2 regions of the Spinactinospora alkalitolerans genome follow, and region 1 is predicted to be linked to the other one. Evidence: riboswitches for the same ligand, from Rfam matches in the RefSeq annotation. Region 1 holds a riboswitch; the other holds the start of a gene.
The links. Region 1 has a riboswitch for cobalamin ahead of HDA32_RS06865 (VWA domain-containing protein). Riboswitches for the same ligand answer to the same signal wherever they lie in the genome.
Positions count from the first base shown of each region.

Region 2: another riboswitch for cobalamin. It lies ahead of HDA32_RS26930 (ABC transporter substrate-binding protein); the one in region 1 lies ahead of HDA32_RS06865 (VWA domain-containing protein).

Region 1 covers NZ_JACCCC010000001.1:1,536,130-1,543,893, forward strand. The annotation lists gene HDA32_RS06855 (APC family permease) at 1-435, opposite strand, end outside; gene HDA32_RS06860 (amidase) at 549-1,967, opposite strand; cobalamin riboswitch at 2,187-2,371, shown strand; gene HDA32_RS06865 (VWA domain-containing protein) at 2,446-4,452, shown strand; gene cobO (cob(I)yrinic acid a,c-diamide adenosyltransferase) at 4,479-5,081, shown strand; gene HDA32_RS06875 (cobyrinic acid a,c-diamide synthase CobB) at 5,422-6,807, shown strand; gene HDA32_RS06880 (GNAT family N-acetyltransferase) at 6,807-7,418, shown strand; gene cobI (precorrin-2 C(20)-methyltransferase) at 7,420-7,764, shown strand, end outside.
Region 2 covers NZ_JACCCC010000001.1:6,020,735-6,028,498, forward strand. The annotation lists gene HDA32_RS26910 (alpha/beta fold hydrolase) at 1-686, opposite strand, end outside; gene HDA32_RS26915 (Uma2 family endonuclease) at 898-1,455, shown strand; gene HDA32_RS26920 (putative glycolipid-binding domain-containing protein) at 1,496-2,068, opposite strand; gene putP (sodium/proline symporter PutP) at 2,186-3,715, opposite strand; cobalamin riboswitch at 4,009-4,196, shown strand; gene HDA32_RS26930 (ABC transporter substrate-binding protein) at 4,289-5,284, shown strand; gene HDA32_RS26935 (FecCD family ABC transporter permease) at 5,296-6,402, shown strand; gene HDA32_RS26940 (hypothetical protein) at 6,425-7,147, opposite strand; gene hisC (histidinol-phosphate transaminase) at 7,261-7,764, shown strand, end outside.

The DNA.
Region 1 (7,764 bases):
GATGCCGACCGCGGCCCACGAGGCGTAGACGTCGTAGCCTGCGACCGACCACAGCCGGCCGGCCTGCATGTCGGGGAAGAGGTAGAGGACGGTCTCGGGCAGCGCCACGGCCTCGAAGGCCACGACGCTGAGGTAGCCCAGCACGATGCCCCAGGAGGCGACGAAACCGCCGTGCGCGCCGAGGCCGCGCAGGGCGTAGTTGTGCTCGCCGCCCGCCCGCGGCATGGCCGACACCAGTTCGGCGTAGGTGAGACCGACGAGGGCGACGATCGTGCCGCCGATGACGAAGGCCAGCGCGGCGCCGAGGCTTCCGGCGCTGTCGAGGAACTCACCGGTGAGCACGACCCAGCCGAAACCGATCATCGCACCGAAGGCGAGGGCGAGGACGTCGCCCCGGCCCAGGACCCGGATGAACCCTTCGCTTCGCGTGTTCATGGGCGTCCCTCCTGTCACCGTACGTGTGGCCAGCGTTGCCCCTGGGGCGCCGAAATGGAATACCCCCGCGCCCTATATCGCGGCGTGTCGGGCCCACCCGGCCTCCGCGGAACTCAGCGATCCAGCGGCGGGCGGTGCAGGCCGAAGCCGGTGGCCTGCTCGAAGGCGTGCCCGACCTCCAGGACGCGGCGCTCGGCCAGGTGCGGGCCGACGATCTGCAGGCCCACCGGCAGCCCCGCCGGGGTGAATCCGGCCGGGACCGACAGCGCGGGGCTGCCGGTGACCGAGATGCAGTAGGCCGAGCGCATCCAGTCCAGGTAGGTCTCCTGCACCTCGCCGTCGATGTCGGTGGGGAACTCCTGCGACGCGTCGAACGGCGCGACCTGGCTGACCGGCAGCAGCAGCACGTCGTAGCGCTCGAAGAACTCCCGCACGCGGTGGAAGAGCGCGGTGTGCAGCCGCTCGGCGCGGGCGAGGTCGGCCCCGCTGAGCTTGCGCCCCTCCTCGATGTTCCAGACGACGCTGGCCTTGAGCCGGCCCGGGTCGGCGTCGAGCAGCGGGCCGAAGTTGCTCTCGAACAGCCACGCGCGCAGCGTCCGGAACACCTCGTCGGCCCCGCTGAGGTCCGGGGCGGCCTCCTCCACCCGGCAGCCCAGTCCCTCGAACGTCCTCAGTTGCGGGGCGAGCGCGTCGAGCACGGTCCGTTCGCAGGTGAAGGCGCCGCCGAGGTCCGGGGTCCAGGCCACGCGCAGCCCGCTCAGGTCGCGTTCCAGCGGTTCGGCGAAGCCGGCGCCCGGCTCGGCCACCGCGATCGGGCTGCGCGGGTCGGGACCGGCCAGCACCGACAGCAGCAGGGCGGCGTCGGCGGTGTCGCGCGCCAGCGGGCCCTGCACCGACAGCGTGGACCAGCCCAGCGGGGCCGGATGGGTGGGCACTCGCCCGGGGGTGGGGCGCAGGCCTACGACGTTGTTGAAGGAGGCGGGGTTGCGCAGGGAGCCGCCCATGTCGGAGCCGTCGGCGAGCGGGTGCATCCCCGCGGCGAGCGCGGCGGCGGCCCCGCCGCTGCTGCCGCCGGCCGACTTGGCGGTGTCGTAGGGGTTGCGGGTGGTCCCGAAGATCGGGTTGAAGGTGTGCGATCCGGCCGCGAACTCCGGCACGTTGGTCTTGCCGATCGTGATGGCCCCCGCGGCGCGCATCCGCTCCACGATCAGCTCGTCGCGTTCGGGCACGTGGTCGGCGAAGACCGGCGAGCCGAACGTGGTGCGCACGCCCGCGGTCTCGTGGGTGTCCTTGTGCGCGATCGGCAGGCCGTGCAGCGGGCCGACCCCGGCGCCGGAGGCCAGGCGCTCGTCGGCGGCGGCGGCCTCGGCCATCGCCCGCTCCGCGCACACCGTCACCACCGCGTTGACCGCGGGGTTGACCGCCGCGATCCGGTCCAGGTGCGCCCCGACCACCTCGCGGGCCGACACCTCCCGGGCGCGCAGCATCCGCGCCAGCTCCCGGGCCGAGCGGTAGGTGATCTCCTCGTGCATGGGCGCTCCTGCAGGTGCGATCGGGCGGTCCGCATTCCATGACAGCCGGACCGGCTCGACCCGGACCAGGGGGTATCTTGCCGATTCCCGCGGCCCGGTTGGGCAACTCTCGTCCATCTCCATGGTTCCAGGGCAAGGTACCGACCGAAGGGAGGTACGGACAGGAGGCCGTCCTCGCTCACAGGTATCGGCGAGTCCACCCGGGCGGGCGGCCCGTCCCGACCGGTGTGTCATGCTGGGACGCGGTGCCCATGGCAGGAACCCGGTGCGAATCCGGGACGGTCCCGCCACTGTGACCAGGGAGTGAACCCGCGATCAGCGCCACTGCCGGCGACGCCGGTGGGAAGGCCGCGGAGGAGCGGCGATCTGGGAGCCAGGAGACTGCCCGGCACCGCGACCCAACCGTACGGGCGTGGAGACCCGGAAGGAAAGGACCCCCGTGAGCGCTGTCCGCTACCCCTTCAGTGCGGTCGTCGGGATGGCCGACCTCAAGCTCGCGCTGCTGCTCAACGCCGTCTCGCCCGCCGTCGGCGGCGTGCTGGTGCGCGGCGAGAAGGGCACCGCGAAGTCGACCGTCGTGCGCGCGCTGGCTGCGCTGCTGCCCGACCTGGCCGCCGTCACCGGATGCCGGTTCGCCTGCGACCCCGCGGCTCCCGATCCCGAGTGCCCGGACGGCCCGCATCCGGCGGAGGCGGACGGAACGGCCGCGGCGCGGACCCGCCCGGCCCGGCTCGTGGAGCTGCCGGTGGGCGCGAGCGAGGACCGGCTCGTCGGCTCCCTCGACATCGAGCGGGCCCTCACCGAAGGCGTGAAGGCGTTCGAACCGGGCCTGCTCGCCGCGGCGCACCGGGGCGTGCTCTACGTCGACGAGGTCAACCTGCTGCACGACCACCTCGTGGACTTGCTGCTCGACGCCGCGGCCATGGGCACCTCCCACGTCGAGCGCGAGGGTGTCTCGGTGCGGCACGCCGCCCGCTTCCTGCTGGTCGGGACGATGAACCCGGAGGAGGGCGAGCTGCGCCCGCAGCTGCTCGACCGGTTCGGCCTGACCGTCGAGGTCGCGGCGACCCGCGACCCCGCCGAGCGCGCCGAGGTGGTGCGCCGGCGCCTGGCCTTCGAAGCCGACCCCGAGGCGTTCGCCGCCGCCCGCGCCGAGGAGGAGGCCGAGCTCGCCCGGCACATCCGCCGGGCGCGCGAGCGGCTGCCCGGCGTCGTGCTCACCGACACCGCCCTGCGCCAGGTCACCGCCGTGTGCGCCGCCTTCGAGGTGGACGGGTTGCGCGCCGACCTGGTGACCGCCCGCGCCGCCATGGCGCTCGCGGCGTGGCGCGACCACGCCGAGGTCACCGCCGACGACGTGCGCGACGCCGCCCGCCTCGCGCTGCCGCACCGGCGCCGCCGCGACCCCTTCGACGCTCCTGACCTCGACGAGGACCGACTGCGGGAGGCGCTGGACCAGGCGGGTGATGCGGACCCAAAAGGCCCTGAGGACGACCCGGACGGCCCTGACGACGGCGGCCCCGGGTCGGGGGAGTCTCCCGGTGACGGCGGCGCGCCGTCCGGCGACGCGCCCGGCGAGCGGCCGCCCGGGTCCGGTGCCGCGCAGGAGGCGGCGGGCGACGCGGCGGACGAGCGGACCGAGGACGGGTCCGGCCCCGCGCCGCAGGACGCCGCGGCCGACCCCGGCGAGACCTACCGGCCCCGGCTGCTCAGCGTGTCCGGCATCGGTGCGGGCACGCCCGGGCGCCGCTCCAGGGCCGAGACCCCGTTCGGGCGCACCTCGGGGGCGCGGACGCCCGGAGAGCGCGCCGCGGCGCTGCACCTGCCGGCGACCCTGCGCGCCGCGGCCCCGCACCAGCGCGCCCGCGGCCGCAGCGGCCCCGGGCTGGTGCTCAGGTCCGGCGACCTGCGCGAGGCCGTCCGCGAGGGGCGCGAGGGCAACCTGGTGCTGTTCTGCGTGGACGCGAGCGGCTCCATGGCGGCCCGGACGCGCATGCGCGCGGTCAAGGGCGCGGTCCTGAGCCTGCTGCTCGACGCCTACCAGCGCCGCGACAAGGTCGGGCTGGTCGTCTTCCGGGGACGCGGCGCCGAGGTGGCGCTGCCGCCCACGTCATCGGTCGAGGCGGGGGCGCGGCGGCTGCGCGAGCTGCGCACCGGCGGGCGCACCCCGCTCGCCGCGGGGCTGCTGCGCTCGGCCGACGTGCTGCGGGTGGAACGGATGCGCGACCCGCGCCGCCGCCCGCTGCTCGTCGTCGTCACCGACGGCAGGGCCACCCACGGCGGCCTCGACGACGCGCTGCGCGCCGGCGCCCGGATCCGCGCCCAGGGCGTGCAGAGCGTGGTCGTGGACTGCGAATCGGGCCCGGTGCGCCTGGGCCTGGCCGGCCGGCTGGCCGCGGAGACGGGTGGCGCGCGGGTCGGCCTGGAGGAACTGGGCGCCGACGCGCTGACCGGCCTGGTGCGGCACACCCGCCGCGCGGCCTGACCGGACGAACGAGGAGACGAACGACCATGCCGCAGGGCAAACCCAGCCACGTCCCCGATGACGGGCTCACCACCCGCCAGCGCCGCGCCCGGCCGCTGCTGATCGTGCACACCGGCGTCGGCAAGGGCAAGTCCACCGCCGCGTTCGGCCTGGCCACGCGCGCCTGGGCGCAGGGCTGGGAGATCGGGGTGTTCCAGTTCGTGAAGTCGGCGAAGTGGCGGATCGGCGAGGAGAAGGCGCTGCGCGTGCTCGGCGAGTCCGGTGAGGGCGGCGCCGTCACCTGGAACAAGATGGGGGAGGGCTGGTCCTGGATCCAGCGCCCCGGCACCGAGGCCGACCATGCGGCCGACGCGGCCGAGGGCTGGGCCCAGATCAAGCGCGACCTGGCCGTCGAAAGGTACCGGCTCTACGTGCTGGACGAGTTCACCTACCCGATGAAGTGGGGCTGGGTCGACGTCGAGGACGTGGTGCGGACCCTGCGCGACCGCCCGGGCACCCAGCACGTCATCATCACCGGCCGCGACGCCGACCCGCGCCTTCTGGACGCGGCCGACCTGGTCACCGACATGACGAAGGTCAAGCACCCGATGGACGCCGGCCAGAAGGGCCAGCGCGGCATCGAGTGGTGAGGGGGCGGGGCGTGCGAGCCTTGGTCCCCGGGAACGAACCCCGGCACCAGGGGGTTTTTAAGGCCCGCCCCAGGAGGGATGGCGTGCGGGTGGGTCCCTTCCACCTTGACCCCAGGGGGCCTTGTAGGCCCGCCGCAGGAGGGATGGCGCGCGGGTGGGCGATCCCTGTGGGGGCCTTCGGCCACGCGAGAGGATCGCCCGGTCACCGCGGATCCCACCTTGGGGCGAAGTCAAAGGTTTCCGGTGGCCGGGGTGGTGCGTACCGTTGCCCGGTCACCGCGGGTCCCTCCTATGGTCGGGGTTCAAGACCCCCAGTGGGCTCATGACGAAAGGAACCGTCGTGTCGCAGGTGCCTCGGGTCGTCGTGGCGGCTCCGGCGTCGGGGAGCGGGAAGACGACCGTCGCGACGGGGCTCATGGCCGCCCTCGCGGCGCGCGGGCTGCGGGTCTCCGGGCACAAGGCGGGGCCCGACTACATCGACCCCGGCTACCACGCGCTGGCCACCGGGCGGCCGCCGCGCAACCTGGACCCGGTCCTGTGCGGCGAGGAGCGCGTCGCGCCGCTGTTCCGGCACGGGGCGGCCGGCGCCGACATCGCGGTGGTCGAAGGCGTCATGGGGCTGTTCGACGGGGCGCCGCAGCCGCGGCACTTCCGCGGCCCCGGCGACTTCGCCTCCACCGCGCACGTCGCCGACCTGCTCGCGGCGCCGATCATCCTGGTCGTGGACGCCGCCCGCACCAGCCGGTCCGTCGCGGCGCTGGTGCACGGCTTCTGCACCTATGAACCCCGGGTGCGCGTCGGCGGCGTCGTCCTCAACCGCGTCGGCTCCGACCGGCACGAGGAGCTGCTGCGCGACGCCCTGGACGGCACCGGCGTGCCGGTGCTGGGCGCGATCCGGCGCAGTGACGCCGTCGCCGTACCCTCGCGGCACCTCGGGCTGGTGCCCGCTGCCGAGCGCCGCTCCGCCGCGCACGCGGCCGTAGCGTCCCTCGGCGCACTGGTCGCCGACTCCTGCGACCTCGACGCCATCGTGGCGCTGGCCCGCGACGCGGCGCCGCTGTCCGCGCCGCCGTGGGACCCGGCCGCCGAACAGGCCGAGGACGCCGGGCCGGTGCGCGGCCCCGTCGCCGTCGCGGGCGGCCAGGCCTTCACCTTCTCCTACACCGAGCACGCCGAACTGCTGCGTGCGGGCGGGGCCGAGGTCGTCACCGTGGATCCCCTGCGCGACGAGCGGCTGCCCGCGGGAACCGCCGGGCTCGTCATCGGCGGCGGGTTCCCCGAGGTGCACGCCGCCGAGCTTTCGGCCAACGAGCCGCTGCGCCGGGCGGTCGCCGACCTGGCCGCGCGCGGCGCCCCGATCGCGGCCGAGTGCGCCGGACTGCTCTACCTCGCCCGCAGCCTCGACGGCGCCCCCATGTGCGGCGTCGTGCCGGCCGAGGCGCACATGAGCGAGCGCCTCGCGCTGGGCTACCGCGCGGCGGTGGCGGTGCGCGACTCGGTGCTCGCCCCGGCGGGGACCCGGGTGAACGGCCACGAGTTCCACCGCACCGCCGTCGCGCCCGCGCACGGCGCCGACCCCGCGTGGCAGTGGGAGGCGAGCGGCCCCGAGGGGTTCGCCGGCGCGGCGCTGAACGCCTCCTACCTCCACCTGCACTGGGCGGGGGCCCCGCACGTCGCGTCCCGCTTCCTCGCGGTCGCGCGGACCCGCGCCGGAAGGGAGGCCTGATGGCCGAGAACGTCCTGCCCATGGTGGTCCTGGAGACCGACCGGCTGACCCTGCGCGCCTTCACCGAGGCCGACATCGACGGCGTCCACCGCAGCGCCTCCGACCCGCTCACCCGGCGGTGGCTGCCGATCCCCGCTCCCGGCCGGCCCTACACCCGCGCCGACGCCGAGCAGTGGTGCCGGGTGGAGGCGCCGCGGGCGCGGGCCGACGGGGACGGCCAGCAGTGGGCCGCGCTGGAGCGGTGGACGGGCACGTTCGTCGGCTCCTTCGGGCTGACCCGCACGCTGTGGGCGGCCCGCAACACCGAGGTGGGGTACTGGGTGGCCCCATGGGCGCGCGGCAAGGGCCTCGCCCCCGAGGCGGTCATCGCGATCAGCCGCTGGGCCCTGCTGGACCAGGGCTTCGAGCGCGTGGAGTTGAAGGCGGCGACGGGCAACACCGCCTCGCGCCGCGTCGCGGACAAGGCCGGTTTCAGCTACGAGGGCGTCGAGCGCAACGCCATGCCGCTGCACGAGGGGCGCACCGACCTCGCGGTCTACAGCCTGATCCCGGCGGACCTGGATCGGCGCCGACCGGATGGCGAACAGCGGACGAACAGGAAGACGGGATGACATGGGTGTGAGCAGACGGCTCGTCGGGGTCGGTGTGGGACCGGGCGATCCGGAGTCGGTCACGGTCAAGGCCATCCGGCGGATGCGTGCGGCCGACGTCGTGCTGGTTCCGGTCATGACGCCGGACGAGCAGGGGCGGGCCGAGGCCACCGTCCGCGCCCACGTCGACCACGGGCGGATCGAGCGCGTCGTCTTCGCGCTGAACGACCGCAACGGGCGCAGCGAGCGGCGCGTGCGGGCGTGGGACGAGGCCGCGCGGACCGTCGCCGGCCACTTCGGGCGCGGCGCGGGCACCGTGGCCTTCGCCACGATCGGCGACCCCAACGTCTACTCCACCTTCACCTAC
Region 2 (7,764 bases), 4.5 Mb from region 1:
ATGCGGGTGAGCGCGCGGCGCCCTGCCCGCACGGGCAGGACCCGGTCGAGGTCGCCCCAGCCGATGGTCACGGGGCACGGGACGGGGCCAGCGGTGAAGGCGTAGCCGACCACGTGCGGGGTGAGCCGCACGAACGGGGACCCCGCCGAGAGCACGGTGGCGTCGAACTTGAGCTCCCGGTTGCCCGCGTCGCCCGGGGCGCCGCGCAGCATCCGCCGGGCGACGGCCCGCGCCGGCGGGCTGTCCGCCGCGGCCAGCCGGACCCGCTCCGGCACCCGCGCCGCCAGCCCCAGGCCGAGCGTCAGCAGCCGGGTTCCGGCGGTCTCGCGCGCGGTGGTGAACCCGATCGGGGACAGCGCGGTCACCGAGGCCGCGACACCGCGCGCGCCCAGTTCCAGGGCGATGGCGCCGCCGAGCGAGTTGCCCGCGACGTGCGGCCGCCGCAGCCCGAGCGCGTCGCACACCCCGGCCACCGCGTCCACGAGCGCGGGGATGTCGTAGCGGGCGTCGCCGCCCGGAGCCGGAGACCCGCCGAACCCGGGCAGGTCCAGGGCGATGACGTCGTGCCGCCGCGCCAGCTCCGCCATGGTCGGATACCACGCCTGGCTGCGGTGCCCGAGACCGTGCAGCAGCACCAGCGGACTGCCCGCGCCCCGGCGGTCGTACACGATGGTGGACGGGTCCATGAACACCAGGTGTACCCCATATGTCCGACCACCGTCGCGGTCTTCCCCCGAAATCCACCGTGATCCCGATCGCCCACCCCGGAGCCGCGAGCGGTTCCGGGGTTTTCCCCACCCCGCTGGGTATTCTCGTCATAAGGTCTGTCTCCGACGATTCCGCCATACGCCGATTGGAGGCAGGCCGGTCATGTCGATCCGGGTGAAGGAGCCGACGATGTCCGTTGAGCCGCTGCCCGACTGGTTCTTCCCTCCGCCCGGCGGCTGGACGGCGGACGACCTCGACTCGCTTCCGCCGGAAGCCCCCCGGCACCTTGAACTGATCGACGGAGCGCTCATCGTGATGGCACCCCAGCGGTCCTTCCACTCGCGGGTGATGCTGCGGTTGGGAGGTGCTTTGGACGCCGCCGCTCCTGAAGGCATAGGCGTCGAGATCGAGAGGACCGTCAAACTCGGCCATCGCCAGCGGCCAGAGCCCGGCATCATCGCTTTTCGCGAAAGCGGGCCGGACGACGACCGCACGTTCCACCTGCCGGAGGACGTGCTGCTCGTCGTCGAGACCGTCTCGGAGGAGTCCGAGGAGCGCGACCGGGAGACCAGGCCCCTGAAGTACGCCAAGGCCGGGATCCGGCACTTCCGGCGGATCGAGGAGGAGAAGGAGTCACCGGTCGTCCACGTCTACGAACTCGACGACGTGACCGGGCGGTACGTGCCCACCGCCATAGAGCGCGAGCGGCTGCGGCTGGCGGTCCCCTTCCTATCGACGTCGATCTGACCAGGCTGTTCCCCTGATCCTCGCCCGCCGAGCGCGCCGGTCAGCGGATTCTCCTGGCGAAGTGTTCGTAGTCGATGACCAGGCCGTCGCCGTCGACGGTCAGGTCGAAGGCGCCGAAACCGGGGGCGCGGTACTCGTAGCGCTCCAGGCCGCCCGACTGGGTCAGCCGGGTGTAGCGCTGCTTCATCCGGTGCACCTTGAGGCTGGGGACGTCGATCCAGGCGACCCCGATGTCACGGAACTCCCCCGGGGCCAGGCCGAGGCGGCGGATCGGCAGGGTGTTGGTCAGCGGCGTGGCCGCCACGTCGACGTCGACGCAGCCGTCCAGCGCGGGGTCGCGCCTGCCGTCGACCCGCCACTGCCCTCCGCCGCAGGTCAGCTCGATCGAGCGCGCCCCTTCCTCCGTCAGCACCTCGGCGCGGACCTCCCTGGTCGCCCACGCCAGATCGGTGCACACCGTGAACCGGCAGGAGAACCGCTCCCGCCGGTCCACCACGACCTCGCTGGCCTCCAGCCGGAAGCCGCCGGGTTCGGCGGCCAGCGTCCCCAGGCACAGCCCTTCGGGAACGTCGAGCCGGGTCCATGCGGCGGGGCGCTCGTTCGTGGCGGTCATGCCGACCGTTCTACCGTCACGGCGCGTCCCGCGCCATAACCGGGACGTCACAGCCTCCAATGGGAGAAAAGGGACCGCGGACTCCCCGCGCCCGCGGCCCCTTCACCGGAACCGGCGTCAGACCCCCGCGCCGACCTCGCGCTCCATCACGTCGAAGTCGTCGCCCATCCGCTCGGTGGCCCGTCCGAGCGGGTTGAGGATGAAGATCGCGGCCAGCGAGACGACGACCGCGGGCACCATCGCGTACAGGCCGGTGCCCAGGACCCGCTCGTCGAGGATGTCCCAGATGATGGCGGTGGCGCCGCCGCCGATCATGCCGCCGAGCGCGCCGATCCAGTTCATCTTCTTCCAGTACAGCGAGAGCACGATGACCGGACCGAAGCCCGCGCCGAACCCGGCCCAGGCGTAGCCGACCAGGCCGAGGACGTTCTCGTCGCTGTACAGGGCGAGCAGGCCCGCGGCGACCGCGACGCCGATGACGGCGAGCCTGCTGACCAGCACCAGCCTGCGCGCCGGGGCCTCGCGGTCCATGAACGCGCGGTAGCCGTCCTCGGTCAGCGCCGCGGCGGCGACGAGGAGCTGGGAGTCGGCGGTGCTCATGACGGCGGCGAGCACGGCGGCCAGCAGCAGGCCGGCCACGAGCGGGTGCGTGAGCGCCTGGATCAGGGAGAGGAAGACGCTCTCGGGGTTGTCGATCGGGGTGTCGAAGTAGGCGATGCCGGAGAAGCCGACGAGGACGGCCAGGAACATGGCCGTGACGGCCCAGCCGACGCTCACGACGCGGGCCTTGGGGATGTCGGCGATGGACCGGATCCCCATGAAGCGCGCCAGGATGTGCGGCTGCCCCAGGTATCCGATGCCCCAGGCCAGGCCGGAGACGATGACGACGGCGCCGAGGGCGTCGGTGGTCTGCCAGCTCCCGTCGGCGAGCGAGGCGCCGCCGAACGCCGACAGCAGGTTCTCGTTGCGGTCGCCGACCGTGTCCAGGGCCGTGCCGAACCCGCCGATGGTGACGACCGCGACGACCGGCACGATCAGCAGCGCGATCCACATCATCGCGGCCTGGATCACGTCGGTCAGGCTGACCGCGAGGAACCCGCCCAGGAAGGTGTAGAGGACGATGATCGACGCGCCGACGATGACGGCGATGGCGGGCGGCCACCCGAAGACCTGGTCGAACAGCACGCCCATCGACAGCAGGCCGGAGGCGACGTAGAACAGGTAGAACACCAGGATCAGGATCGCGGAGATGCCCCGCAGCAGCCCGCTGTGGTCGCCGAACCGGTTCTCCAGGTAGGAGGAGAGCGTCAGGGAGTTGGACTCCCCGCCGTTGCGGAGGTCGCTGACCCGCTCGGTGTAGACGCGCAGCCGGGGGGCGACGATGCGCCAGCTCGCGTAGAAGCCGATGCCCAGGCCGACCGCGATCCAGGCCTCGCCCAGGCCGGAGAGGTAGATCGCGCCGGGCAGGCCCAGCAGCAGCCATCCGCTGAAGTCGCTGGCGTTGGCGCTCAGGCCGGCCACCCAACTGTTGAGCTGCCGGCCGCCCAACACGAAGTCGGACAGCGAGGTCGTTCTCTTGTACACCAGCAGACCGACCGCCACCATCACCACGAAGTAAACGGCGAAGGTGACGACCGATCCGATCATGGAGCTGCTCACGCGGCTTCCCCATCTCTCACGAATCGACGGCGCAGGACTACACGGATCATGACTGCGCGGTCCGGCACGGGCAATGACCGATATCGAGCTGCTGACCGATTCGAGACATCATCGATTCATTCGTGGTCCAGGGTTGTCGAGATGGCCAGCGCCCCCGCGTGCGCGTTGTCGTATCGGCCATGGATCTCTCCCCTTTTCAGAGCCCGTATTCGCCGGTCATCAGGGGTGTGCGCACGGTCGGCGCCGGGCGGGCCCCGGCCGTTCCCCGGCGGTCGCCATGTCCGCGCGGGTCCCCGGCGGCTAGCATTGTGGGCGCGACGGAAACCAGGAAGCCGGTGCGAATCCGGCACGGTCCCGCCACTGTGACCGAGGAGCCGACCCCGCGCAGGGCCACGGCGCGAAAGCGCTGGAAGGCCGGGGGAGGCGATGATCCGGGAGTCAGGAGACTGGGCCGTCGCCGCTTCGTCCACGAGGGCGCGGACCCCGGGGGAAGCGGCCGCGGGCCCGATCGCCGCTGCCGGTCCTCCCCGCCGCGCCCGGATCCCGGGAGAGGACCCAGACGTGCCCACCACCCCCGTTCCCGACCGACCGCACCGCCTCCTGCTGCCCGCCGCGCTCGCCACCGCGGTGGCGCTGACCGGCTGCGGCGCCCCCGCGCAGACCGCGACCGGCTCCGGCCCGCCCGCCGAGGGCTACCCGGTGACCATCGGCAACTGCGGCTCCGAGACCCGCGTCGACGCGCCGCCGGAGCGCGTGGTCACCTTGAACCAGCACGTCACAGAGGTGATGCTGGCGCTCGGCCTGGAGGATCGGATGGTGGGCACGGCCTACCTGGACGACGAGGTCCCGCCCGAGTACGCCGACGCCTACGCCTCGGTCCCGGTGCTCGCCGACGCCTACCCCTCGTTCGAGGTCCTGCTGGAGGCCGAACCCGACTTCGTCTACGGCGGATTCACCAGCGCGTTCGACGACACCGAGGGCCGCGGCAGGCCGGCGCTGGCCGATGCGGGCATCGCCACCTACCTCAACATCGAGCAGTGCGCCGACGAGGTGACGACGGAGACCGTCGAGACCGAGCTGCGCAACGTCGCCCGGATCTTCGGCGTGGAGGAGCGCGCCGAGGAGCTGATCGAGGAGATGAACGCCGACCTGGCCGAGGTCGGCGCGCGGCTCGAAGGCGTCGAACCGGTGGACGTGCTGGTCGTGGACAGCATCGACACCACCGTCTTCACCTCCGGCGGCAGCGGCATCGGCTCCGATCTGATCGAGCGGGCCGGCGGGCGCAACGTGTTCGGCGACGTCGACGACACCTTCGCCGACGTCTCCATCGAGCAGGCCGCCGCGCGTTCCCCCGAGGTCATCCTGTTCTACGACTACGGCGCCACCTCCGTCGAGGAGAAGCGCCGGGCGGTCCTCGCCGACCCCGTGCTGGCCGGCGCGCCGGCGGTCGAGGAGGAGCGCTTCGCGGTGCTGCCGCTGACATCGGCCCTGGTCGGCGTCAGGACCGGTGACGCGGTGACCGACATCGCCGAGCAGCTCCACCCGGACGCGTTCTGAGCGGGCGCGGCGTGCGCGCGCGGACCGCCGCGGCCCCGGCCCGGCCGCGCGGCGGCGGCCGGGCCGCGTTCACGCGCAACGGCCGGCTGCGCGCGGCGGTCGTGCTGCCGCTGCTGGGCGCGGCCCTGCTGGTGATGATGACATTCGGGGTCATGGCCGGGTCGGTGGACATCACCTTCGCCGACACCTGGCGGATCCTGATCCACCGGACGCTGCCCGGCCTGGCCGAGCCCACCTGGCCGCGGGTGCACGAGACGATCGTGCTGACGTCGCGGCTGCCGCGGGTGCTGCTGGCCGCGGTCGTCGGGGCGGGGCTGGCGCTGATCGGCATGGTGCTGCAGGCCCTGGTGCGCAACCCGCTGGCCGACCCGCTGCTCCTGGGCGTGTCGTCGGGCGCGACGTTCGGCGCCGTCGCCGTGGTCATCCTCGGGATCAACCTGTTCGGGCTGTACTCCCTGTCGGTCTCGGCGTTCCTCGGCGCGCTGGTGGCGCTGCTCCTGGTCTATGCGATGGCGCGGGTGGGCGGCAGGATGACGACGACAAGGCTGGTGCTGGCCGGCGTGGCCGTGGGGCAGGTGCTCTCCGCCGTCGCGAGCCTGCTCATCATCACCTCCGGCGAACCGCACGCGATGGCGCAGGTGGCCCGCTGGACCATGGGCGGGCTCGGCGGCACCGGCTGGGACGAGCTGCTGCTCCCCTCGGCCGTCGTGACGGTGGCGCTGGCCCTGCTGCTCACCCAGGCGCGGGCGTTCAACCTGCTCTTCGCCGGCGAGGAGGCCGCCGTCACGATGGGGCTGTCCGTGGACCGGTTCCGCGCGGTGATGGTCGTGGCGACGTCGCTGGTCACCGGCGTCATGGTCGCGGTGAGCGGCATGATCGGCTTCGTCGGCCTGATGGTTCCGCACGTCGCCCGCCTGCTGGTGGGCGCGGACCACCGCCGCGCCCTGCCCGTGGCGACCCTGCTCGGCGCCGCGTTCCTGGTCCTGGCCGACCTGGCCGCCCGCACCCTGGCCAGCCCGGAGGAGATCCCCGTGGGCATCCTCACCGCCCTGTGCGGCGGCCCGTTCTTCCTGTGGCTGATGCGCCGCGACGCCCGCAGGACGAAGGGGCGGGTGTGAGAGCCGCGCCCGCCCCTCCCCTCTATCCCCGCCCCAGGACCTTCTCCTCGCGTTCCAGGGCGGCCTCGGAGAACTCCACCAGGGTGTCCTCCAGCGCGTCGGCGTCGGGGCCGAGGACGGAGGTGCTGCCCAGGTAGTCGCCGTTGCGGTAGACCATGCCGTAGAGCAGGACCGGCTCGCCCTGCACCTCGGTCTCGACCACGAAGGCCCTGGACTCCTCGCCCACGGTCGCCAGATCGAGGTCGCGCAGCGTGTAGGGCGCCTTCAGGCCGTTCTCGACGGTCGCCTCGTAGCTGGCGCACTCCTCGGGCGGGGCGGCGTCCAGCGCCTTCACGGCGGCCTGCTCCGACAGTCCGATCAGCGTGTGGGTGATGGTCGCGCCGGGACCGCCGAAGGAGGCCACCGAGGCGGGGGCCTCGCGCACCTCGGGCAGCCGCCCCCACTGGTTCACGGCGTCCATGCACTGGGGCTTGTCGAGCTCCGTGTCCTCGCGCAGCTCCTCCGTGCGCCGCACCGACGCCAACTGGGCGTAGGTCCCGGTCTCGCTCTGGTCGGCCAGCAAATCGGCCTCGCCGAACTGCACCATCTGCGCCTCGTTCAGCCGGGTGGCGGCCTCGGCGTTGGGGTCGGCCTCCTGCGCCGCCGCGCCGCCGTCGGCGTCGCCGCATCCGGCCAGGCCGCCGAGAACCGCCGCGACTCCGAGCGACGCCGCCGCCGCTTTCAGCGGCCTCCACCGGTGGTCCATGGTGTTATTTCCTGTTCTGTGCGATATTGCGGCTGGGGTTCAATGGGGAGCCCCAGCATGACCTTGCTGTGCGTAATCTGAGCCTTGCACAGAGTATCGATGAAAGGACAACGGTGTCGGAGCGGAATTCGCCGTATTTCAGGGCTGTGCTCGGTTCCATCCCGCCGTACCGGCCGGGGCGCAAGGTCGAGGGGCCGGACGGGCGGTCCTACAAGCTCTCCTCCAACGAGTCGCCCTACGGCCCGCTGCCCTCGGTCCTGGAGGCCGTCAGCGCGGCCGCCGCCGACCTCAACCGCTACCCCGACAGCGGGGCCGCCGGGCTGACCTCGGCGCTGGCCCGGCGCTTCGACGTCCCCGAGGAGCACGTGGCCCTGGGCGCCGGCTCAGTGGGGATCCTGCAGCAGCTGCTGGCGACCGCCGCCGAACCCGGTGCGGAGGTCGTCTACGCCTGGCGCTCCTTCGAGGCCTACCCGCTGCTGGTGCGGTTGTCGGGCGCCACACCGGTGCAGGTGCCGCTGCGCGAGGAGACCCACGACCTCGACGCCCTGGCCGCCGCGATCACCGACCGCACCCGGCTGGTGTTCGTCTGCAACCCCAACAACCCCACGGGAACGGCC